2 linked regions of the Quadrisphaera setariae genome follow. The protein of the gene in region 2 binds, or shares a complex with, the protein of the main gene of each other region. Links are inferred from orthologs where the notes say so. Each region holds a gene or a part of one and is shown on either strand. Other genes may lie near its edges.

Evidence for each region.
Region 1: the proteins of pcrA (region 2) and uvrB are in contact, whole or in part, in a crystal structure (PDB 7EGT), measured with the Thermus thermophilus proteins. The link is inferred for Quadrisphaera setariae from one-to-one orthologs. Residues at the interface, in WP_096412145.1 of Thermus thermophilus: His654, Arg656, Phe657, Gln666, Asp668, Glu669, Lys680, Arg681, Leu682, Ser683, Lys685, Tyr686, Ala687; in WP_096411307.1 of Thermus thermophilus: Glu23, Leu25, Arg26, Asp27, Gly28, Glu29, Arg30, Phe31, Arg55, Glu326, Asp327, Phe328, Glu379, Ser382, Gln383, His398, Gly400, Arg401.

Annotation. Positions count from the first base shown.
Region 1 is NZ_VKAC01000002.1:274,672-279,185, forward strand. Bases 1,031-3,996 are described here. They hold uvrB (excinuclease ABC subunit UvrB), read left to right. Parts: upstream 1,031-1,445; coding sequence 1,446-3,548; downstream 3,549-3,996. Other genes in these bases: coaE (dephospho-CoA kinase), read left to right, coding at 1,031-1,378; FMM08_RS04540 (TerC family protein), read left to right, coding at 3,784-3,996. Outside these bases: rpsA (30S ribosomal protein S1), read left to right, coding at 1-96; more of coaE, read left to right, coding at 200-1,030; more of FMM08_RS04540, read left to right, coding at 3,997-4,514. UniProt on the Escherichia coli protein: The UvrABC repair system catalyzes the recognition and processing of DNA lesions. A damage recognition complex composed of 2 UvrA and 2 UvrB subunits scans DNA for abnormalities.
Region 2 is NZ_VKAC01000001.1:192,906-197,487, forward strand. The notes cover bases 536-3,569. They hold pcrA (DNA helicase PcrA), read left to right. Parts: upstream 536-844; coding sequence 845-3,295; downstream 3,296-3,569. Other genes in these bases: FMM08_RS01010 (bifunctional metallophosphatase/5'-nucleotidase), read left to right, coding at 536-760; FMM08_RS01020 (carbon-nitrogen hydrolase family protein), read left to right, coding at 3,433-3,569. In the rest of the region: more of FMM08_RS01010, read left to right, coding at 1-535; more of FMM08_RS01020, read left to right, coding at 3,570-4,242; FMM08_RS01025 (pyridoxamine 5'-phosphate oxidase family protein), read right to left, coding at 4,385-4,582. UniProt on the Escherichia coli protein: A helicase with DNA-dependent ATPase activity. Unwinds DNA duplexes with 3'-5' polarity. Translocates on single-stranded DNA with 3'-5' polarity. Initiates unwinding more efficiently from a nicked substrate than double-stranded DNA.

The sequences.
Region 1 (4,514 bases), on a different replicon or contig from region 2:
ACCAGCTCGAGCCGCTCCAGCGGCCCCGCGGCGGAGGGCACCCTGGCCTCCGACGAGGCGCTGGCCGCTCTGCGCGAGAAGCTCACCGGCGGCTGACCACCGCTGAGCGCTCGCTCACGCACGACGAGGCCCCGCAGCCCCTTCCCAGGGGGTGCGGGGCCTCGCCCGTGTCCGGCCGTCCCCGCCGTAGGGTCACCGGGTGCTGTTCGTGGGGCTGACCGGTGGCGTGGGTGCGGGCAAGAGCACGGCGGCCGCCGCGCTGCGGGACCTGGGGGCGGTGGTGGTCGACGCCGACGCCATCGCGCGGGAGGTGGTCGCGCCGGGCACGCCCGGGCTCGCCGCCGTCGTCGCCGAGTTCGGGGAGGGCGTGCTGGGTGCCGACGGAGCGCTCGACCGCCCGGCGCTGGGGCGGGTGGTCTTCGCGGACCCGCAGCGGCGTCGGGCGCTGGAGGCGATCACCCACCCCCTGGTGCTGGAGCGCACCGAGGCCCTCGTGGCCGCGGCGGTGGCGGCCGACCCCACCGCCGTCGTCGTCCATGACATCCCGCTGCTCGTGGAGCTGCGCCGCACGGATTGGTACCACCTCGTGCTGGCGGTCATGGCGGACGAGGGGGTGCGGCTGCGCCGGCTCGTGGAGGGCCGCGGGATGGCGGACGACGACGCGCGCGCCCGCGTCGCGGCGCAGGCCGACGACGACGCCCGCCGCACCGCGTCCGACGTGCTGCTCGACGGCTCCGGCTCCCCGGAGGACCTGGCGGACCAGCTGAGGGGGCTGTGGGTCGAGCGGCTGTCGCCGTTCGAGGAGCACCTGCGCACCGGTGTGCGGGCGCCGCGCCCGGACCACCCGGTGCTCGTGCCGGCGGACCCGGCGTGGGCGGTGGCGGGGGAGCGTCTGGTGGCGCGCGTCGCGCGGGCCGCGGGGGGGCGCGCGCTGGACGTGCAGCACACCGGCTCGACGGCGGTGCCCGGCCTGCTGGCGAAGGACTGCATCGACCTGCAGGTCGTCTGCGCGGACCTCGCGACGGCCCGGGAGGTGGCCGCAGACCTGCGCTCCGCCGGGCTCGTGGCGGAGGCGGGGGAGTGGTGGGACGAGCCGACGTCGCGCCGGGGCCAGGGGGGCGAGGCCTACCGGCGCGTGCCGAAGGCCTTCGCCGCGAACGCCGACCCGGGCAGGCTCGTCAACTGCCACGTGCGCGACGCCGCCAACCCCGAGGCGCGCGAGGTGCTGGCCTTCCGCGACGCCCTGCGCGCCGACCCGCACGCCCGCGAGGCGTACGCACTGCTCAAGCGCGGTCTGGCGCTGAAGCACCGCGACATCGACAGCTACGCGGCAGGCAAGACCGAGTTCATCGCCGAGGTGCTGTCCCGCGCGTCGTGATCGTCGGGCACCTGGTGGGCACCTGCTGGGAACAGCGGATGTCAGACCCGGCGTTCAGACTGTCACCATGCGCCCGGTCACCGATCTCCAGCGTCGCGTCGCGCCCTTCACCGTCGAGTCCGAGTTCTCGCCCGCCGGTGACCAGCCGACAGCCATCGCCGACATCACCCGCCGCATCCGCGCCGGTGAGAAGGACGTCGTGCTGCTGGGCGCCACGGGCACCGGCAAGTCCGCGACCACGGCGTGGACGATCGAGCAGCTGCAGCGGCCGACGCTGGTGCTGGCGCCCAACAAGACCCTCGCCGCGCAGCTGGCGAACGAGTTCCGCGAGCTGCTGCCGAACAACGCCGTCGAGTACTTCGTCTCGTACTACGACTACTACCAGCCCGAGGCGTACGTCCCGCAGTCCGACACCTACATCGAGAAGGACTCCTCCATCAACGAGGAGGTCGAGCGGCTGAGGCACTCGGCGACCAACTCGCTGCTGACCCGCCGCGACGTCGTCGTGGTGGCGTCGGTCTCGTGCATCTACGGCCTGGGCACGCCGCAGGAGTACGTCGACAGGATGGTGACGCTGAAGGTCGGGGACACCGTCGAGCGGGACGACCTGCTCCGCCAGTTCGTCACCATGCAGTACACCCGCAACGACCTGTCGTTCACCCGCGGCACCTTCCGCGTCCGGGGTGACACGATCGAGATCATCCCGGTGTACGAGGAGCACGCGATCCGCATCGAGATGTTCGGTGACGAGATCGAGAAGCTCTACCTGCTGCACCCCCTCACCGGCGAGGTGCTGCGCGACGAGCAGACGATGCACCTCTTCCCGGCCACGCACTACGTCGCAGGGCCAGAGCGCATGGAGCGGGCCATCGGCACCATCGAGGCCGAGCTGGCGTCCCGCCTGGCCGAGATGGAGGCGCAGGGCAAGCTGCTCGAGGCCCAGCGGCTGCGCATGAGGACCACCTACGACATCGAGATGATGCGCCAGGTCGGCACGTGCGCCGGGATCGAGAACTACTCCCGCCACATCGACGGCCGCGCTCCCGGCACCGCCCCGCACACGCTGCTCGACTACTTCCCCGAGGACTTCCTGCTCGTCATCGACGAGTCCCACGTCACCGTGCCGCAGATCGGCGCCATGTACGAGGGCGACATGAGCCGCAAGCGCACCCTGGTCGACCACGGCTTCCGCCTGCCCTCCGCCATGGACAACCGCCCGCTGACGTGGGAGGAGTTCCTCGAGCGGATCGGGCAGACGGTCTACCTGTCGGCCACCCCCGGCGACTACGAGATGTCGCGCGTCGGGGGGGAGTTCGTCGAGCAGGTCATCCGCCCCACGGGCCTCATCGACCCGCAGGTGGTGCTGCGGCCCACGAAGGGCCAGATCGACGACCTGCTCGGGCAGATCCGCGAGCGCGCGGCCAAGGACGAGCGCGTCCTGGTCACCACGCTCACCAAGAAGATGGCCGAGGACCTCACCGACTACCTGCTGGACCAGGGCGTGCGGGTGCGCTACCTGCACTCCGAGGTCGACACGCTGCGCCGCGTGGAGCTGCTGCGCGAGCTGCGCCAGGGCGACTACGACGTGCTCGTGGGCATCAACCTGCTCCGCGAGGGCCTCGACCTGCCGGAGGTGAGCCTGGTGAGCATCCTCGACGCCGACAAGGAGGGCTTCCTGCGCTCGGCGCGCTCGCTCATCCAGACCATCGGCCGCGCGGCCCGCAACGTCTCCGGCCAGGTGCACATGTACGCGGACCGGGTGACGCCGTCGATGGAGCAGGCCATCGACGAGACCAACCGCCGCCGCGAGAAGCAGATCGCCTACAACCGCGAGCGCGGTGTCGACCCGATGCCGCTGCGCAAGAAGATCGCGGACATCACCGACCTCATCGCCCGGGAGGACGCCGACACGGCCGCGCTGCTCGGTGGTGGTGGGCGTCAGCAGTCGCGGGGGAAGGCGCCCGTCCCCGGCATGGCGTCGAAGGGGGCCGAGGGCCGTTCGACCGCGGGCATGGCGGGCGCCGAGCTGTCCGACCTCATCCAGCAGCTGTCCGACCAGATGCACGCCGCGGCCGCGGAGCTGCAGTTCGAGCTGGCGGCGCGGTTGCGCGACGAGATCGGCGACCTCAAGCGCGAGCTGCGGGGCATGCAGCGGGCCACGACCGTCTGACGGGCTGGTCGCGCGGGCGGCGGGCGGGCGGCTCGCCCGTCTGATCGTCACAGCGTGCCGCGGGCGGATGTTCAAGGTACGGTAAAGAGAACGTGAGGGGAGTATCCCTGCGCGCAGGTCCGTCATCACGGATCCCGGTCGGTGCCGGGACCCGGGCCTGCGGCTGACCGGCCCACCGCCGGCAGTGGGAGAGACCTCCGGTCATTTCGCATCAGCTCGAAAACCGGAGGTTCTGATGGACGTCCCCCTCTGGCTGTGGGGAGCCACCCTCGCCGCCATCCTCGGCATGATCGTGTACGACTTCGTCGGGCACGTGCGCACGCCGCACGCCCCGACCATCCGCGAGGCCGCCATCTGGTCCGCGGCGTACGTGGGCATCGCCGTGCTCTTCGGCCTGGGCATCCTCGTCTTCTACGGCGGGCAGTACGGCGGGGAGTACTTCGCCGGGTACATCACGGAGAAGGCGCTCAGCGTCGACAACCTCTTCGTGTTCGTGCTGATCCTCGGCAGCTTCGGCGTCCCGCGCGAGTACCAGCAGAAGGTGCTGCTCATCGGCATCGCCATCGCCATCGTGCTCCGCGGCATCTTCATCGCGGTGGGTGCCGCGGCCATCCAGAACTTCTCCTGGATCTTCTGGATCTTCGGCGCCATCCTCATCTACACGGCGATCGCCCAGGTGAGGGCCCAGAACGACCACGACGAGGAGTTCAAGGAGAACGCGGTCCTGCGCTTCACCAAGCGCGTGCTGCCGACCACCGACGACTACCACGGCGACAAGTTCACGACGAAGATCGACGGCAAGCGGTTCGTCACCCCGATGCTCGTCGTGATCATCGCCATCGGGACGGCCGACCTGATCTTCGCCGTCGACTCGATCCCGGCCATCTTCGGCCTCACCCAGGAGGCCTACCTGGTCTTCGCCGCCAACGCGTTCTCGCTGCTCGGCCTGCGTCAGCTGTACTTCCT
Region 2 (4,582 bases):
CAGCCGCCCGGTGCCCGTGACCTCGAACGGGCCGGACGCGGTGGCGCCGGACCCCGACGTCGTCGCCGAGGTGGAGGAGCCCGTGGCGGCCTACGTCGACGGGCTCGCCTCCCAGGTGGTCGCCCGCACCGAGGTGCCGCTGGACGGCCGGCGCGACGCGGTGCGCTCGCGTGAGACCGGGCTCGGCTCGCTCGTGGCCGACTCGCTGCTGGCGGCCGGGCGCGCCGGGGCCGAGGCCGCGGGCGTGGCGCCGCCCGTGGTGGCGCTGCAGAACGGCGGCGGCATCCGCAACGACTCGGTGCTGGCGGCCGGTGACGTGTCCGCGCTGGACACCTACGACGTCACGCCCTTCGCCAACTTCGTGGCGGTGGCGCCGGAACTGCCGGTGGAGGCGCTCGTGGCCGCCGTCGACCACGGCGCGGGGGCCGGTGCGGGCTCGTTCGCCCAGGTGGCGGGCTTCTCGTACACGGCCGACCCGGACGCGCCGCCCGGCGCCCGCGTGCAGACCCTGACCCTGGCCGACGGGACGCCCGTGGTGGTCGGCGGGCAGCGGGTGCTCGACGGGACGATCTCCGTGGCCTCGATCGACTTCCTCCTGCGCGGCAGCGACGGCTACGACGCCCTCGACGGCGCGGCGTTCGAGGTGCTGCCCACCACCCAGCAGCAGGCGCTGCAGAGCTACCTGCGCGACGACCTCGGCGGGACGGTGACGGCGGCGCGGTACCCGGAGGCGGGCACCGGCCGCATCACGCAGGTCTGACGGTCCCGGCTCCCTCCGAGCGCGTCCACGGGTCGCCGCCGGAGGGAGCCGGGTGTCGGTGGTCGGACGTAGGCTCGTCGGACGATGAGCACGCTCTTCGACGACCTTCCCCTCCCGGTCCCGCAGACCCCCGCCGGGTCGCCCTCGGACGACGGGCGCCCGGGCGTGCTCGCCGACAGGCCGGTGGTCCGGATCGACCCCGCGGCGCTGCTGGAGGGCCTCAACCCCGCCCAGCGCGAGGGCGTGCTCCACGAGGGTTCGCCGCTGCTGCTGGTCGCCGGCGCCGGCTCGGGCAAGACGCGCGTGCTCACCCACCGCATCGCCCACCTCGTGGCCGCCCGCGGCGCCCGGCCGGGCCAGGTGCTGGCCATCACCTTCACCAACAAGGCCGCCGGCGAGATGAAGGAGCGGCTCGAGGGGCTGGTCGGCCCCGCCGTCCGCTCGATGTGGGTCTCCACCTTCCACTCCGCGTGCGTGCGGATCCTGCGCCGCGAGGCGGAGGCGGCCGGGCTGCGCTCGTCCTTCTCGATCTACGACGCCGACGACTCCCGCCGGCTGCTCGCGCTCGTCGTCCGCGAGCTCGACCTCGACCCCAAGCGCTACGCCCCGCGGGCGCTGTCCACGCAGATCAGCAACCTCAAGAACGAGCTGGTCACGCCGGAGGCGCACGCCGCGAAGGCCGCCGACGGCACGCACGCCGAGCGGATCCTCGCCGAGGTCTACGCGCTCTACCAGGCACGGTTGCGGCAGGCCAACGCCCTCGACTTCGACGACCTCATCATGACCACCGTGCGCGTGCTCCAGGGCGTGCCCGCGGTCGCGGAGCACTACCGCCGCCGCTTCCGCCACGTGCTGGTCGACGAGTACCAGGACACCAACCACGCCCAGTACACCCTGGTGCGCGAGCTGGTCGGCGGCCCGGGCGCGACGTGGGGACCCGAGGGGCAGCCCGACGGCGTGCCGCAGGCCGAGCTGACCGTCGTCGGCGACGCCGACCAGTCCATCTACGCCTTCCGCGGCGCGACGATCCGCAACATCGTCGAGTTCGAGGAGGACTACCCAGACGCCAAGACCGTCCTGCTGGAGCAGAACTACCGCTCCACCCAGACGATCCTGTCCGCCGCCAACGCCGTCATCGCCAAGAACGCCGACCGCCGCCCCAAGAACCTGTGGACGGCCGAGGGCGCCGGCGAGCAGATCGTCGGGTACGTCGCCGACGCCGAGCACGACGAGGCCGCCTTCGTCGCCTCCGAGATCGACAGGCTCGTCGACGACGAGGGCGTGCGCTACGGCGACGTCGCGGTCTTCTACCGGACCAACGCGCAGTCGCGGGCGCTCGAGGAGGTGTTCGTGCGCGTCGGGCTGCCCTACAAGGTGGTGGGCGGCACGCGCTTCTACGAGCGCCGCGAGGTGCGCGACGCGCTCGCCTACCTGCGGGCGCTGGCGAACCCGGACGACGTCGTCAGCCTGCGGCGCATCCTCAACGTGCCCAAGCGGGGCATCGGCGAGCGCGCCGAGGCGTGCGTGGCGGCCCTGGCCGAGCGGGAGCGGATCGGCTTCCCGGCGGCGCTGGAGCGGGCGGTGGAGGCACCGGGCCTGGCCGCGCGCTCGCTGACGTGCATCCGCGGCTTCACCGACCTCATGGACGAGCTGCGCACCGTCGTCGAGGGCGGCGCCGGGCCGTCCACGGTGCTCGAGGCCGTGCTCGACAGGTCCGGGCTGCTGGCCGAGCTGCGCGCCAGCCTCGACCCGCAGGACGAGTCCCGCGTGGAGAACCTCGCTGAGCTGTCGGCCGTGGCGGCCGAGTACGAGCAGGCCAACCCCGGGGGGACCCTGGCCGACTTCCTCGAGACGGTCTCGCTGGTGGCCGACGCCGACCAGATCCCCGGCTCCGCCGTGGCCGACGGCGCGGACGAGGAGGCCGGTGAAGACTCCGGAGTGGTCACGCTGATGACCCTCCACACCGCCAAGGGCCTCGAGTTCCCCGTCGTCTTCCTCACCGGCCTGGAGGACGGCACCTTCCCCCACCAGCGGTCGCTCGCCGACGACGACGAGCTCGCCGAGGAGCGGCGCCTGGCGTACGTGGGCATCACCCGCGCTCGGCGCTACCTGCGGATCTCGCGCGCCGCGTCGCGCAGCGCCTGGGGGCAGCCGCAGTACTTCCCGCCGTCGCGCTTCCTCGACGAGATCCCGCACGAGCTGGTGCGCTGGGAGCGCGCCGAGGCCTCGGGTTCCTCCGGCTGGGGCGGTAGCGGCGGTGGAGGCCGCGGCGGCTCGAGCTACAGCGCCGGCGGCTACGGCAGCAGCCACTCCTCTGCGCAGGCCAAGCTCGCGGGCACGCCGGGCGTGCGCACCGCGGGGACGCGCCCCGTCATCTCCCTGTCCGTGGGGGACCGGGTCACCCACGACTCCTTCGGCATGGGCACGGTCGTGGCCGTCGAGGGCAGCGGCGACAAGACCGTGGCCCACGTCGACTTCCGCAGCGAGGGCACCAAGCGCCTGCTGCTGCGCTACGCCCCCGTCCAGAAGCTCTGACCCTCCTCCGTGATCATGGGCGTTGTGCGCAGTCCGTCGCGCACCACGCCCGTGATCACGGTTGGGTCTGAGGGGGTCCTCAGCACTGACGCACCTCTAGGACCGCATCAGCGCGGCAGGATGACGGGGTGACCGTGCTGCGCCTGGCGCTCCTGCAGTCGGCCGGCGTCCTGGGGGACGTCGCCGCCAACCTCGCCGAGCTCGACGAGCGCGCGGCGGAGGCCGCCGACGCTGGAGCCGGTCTGCTGCTGACGCCGGAGATGTTCCTCACCGGCTACGAGCTGGGCGCGCAGCGGACGGCGGAGATGGCCGACCGCGCAGCCGGCGGGCTGGTGCCGGCCGTCGCCGAGGTGGCCCGCCGGCACGGGATCGCGCTGCTGGTCGGCATGCCCGAGCGCGTCGACGGGCAGGTGGTCAACAGCGCCGTCCTCGTCAGCGCCGACGGCGAGGTGCTCGGCCACCACGTCAAGACGCACCTGTTCGGCCCGGACGAGCGCGACGCCTTCGTGCCGGGCGACCGGCCGGTGTCGCTCTTCGACGTCGGCGGGGTGAGGGTCGCCGTCCTCATCTGCTACGACGTGGAGTTCCCCGAGGCGGTGCGCGCCGCCGCCGCGGCCGGGGCGCACCTCGTGGCGGTGCCGACCGCCCAGATGGAGCCGTTCTCCTTCATCGCCGACGTGATCATCCGGGCGCGGGCCTGGGAGAACCAGGTCTACGTGGCGTACGCCAACCACTGCGGGCGCGAGGTCGACCTCGCCTTCGTGGGGCTGAGCAGCATCGTCGCGCCGAGTGGGCGCGTGCTGGCGGCGGCGCCGCCCGGTGACGTCACGTCGAGCTCGCTGCTGCTGGCCGACGTCGACACCGCCGTCGTCGAGGCGGGTCGCCGCGACAACCCCTACCTGGTCGACCGCCGGCTCGACATCCACCCCGGCCCCGCCACCACCTGAGCCCACCCCCTTCGGGCGCGTGCCGCGGAGGACGCGGGAGGGGTGGCTCCAGTGGCGCATTTGCCGCGGAAAGTGCGGTTCCCGCGGCCAGAGGTGTCGCACTTGCCGCGGAAAGTGCGAGAGGGGGCGGGGAGCGCCAGGGTCAGCGGTAGGGCGGCACCCAGCCGGCGAGGCGGTGCGCGCCGGAGGTCACGCTCGGCGGGACCTCGACACCAGCCGGGACGTCGTCACCGGTGCGGGGAGCGCCCACGGCGGTGTGCAGGGGGAGCACGCCGGCCCACACGGCGTCGTCCTCCGCCTCGTCCTCGCTGGCCCCGGCGGCGCGGACCTTGACGCTGGC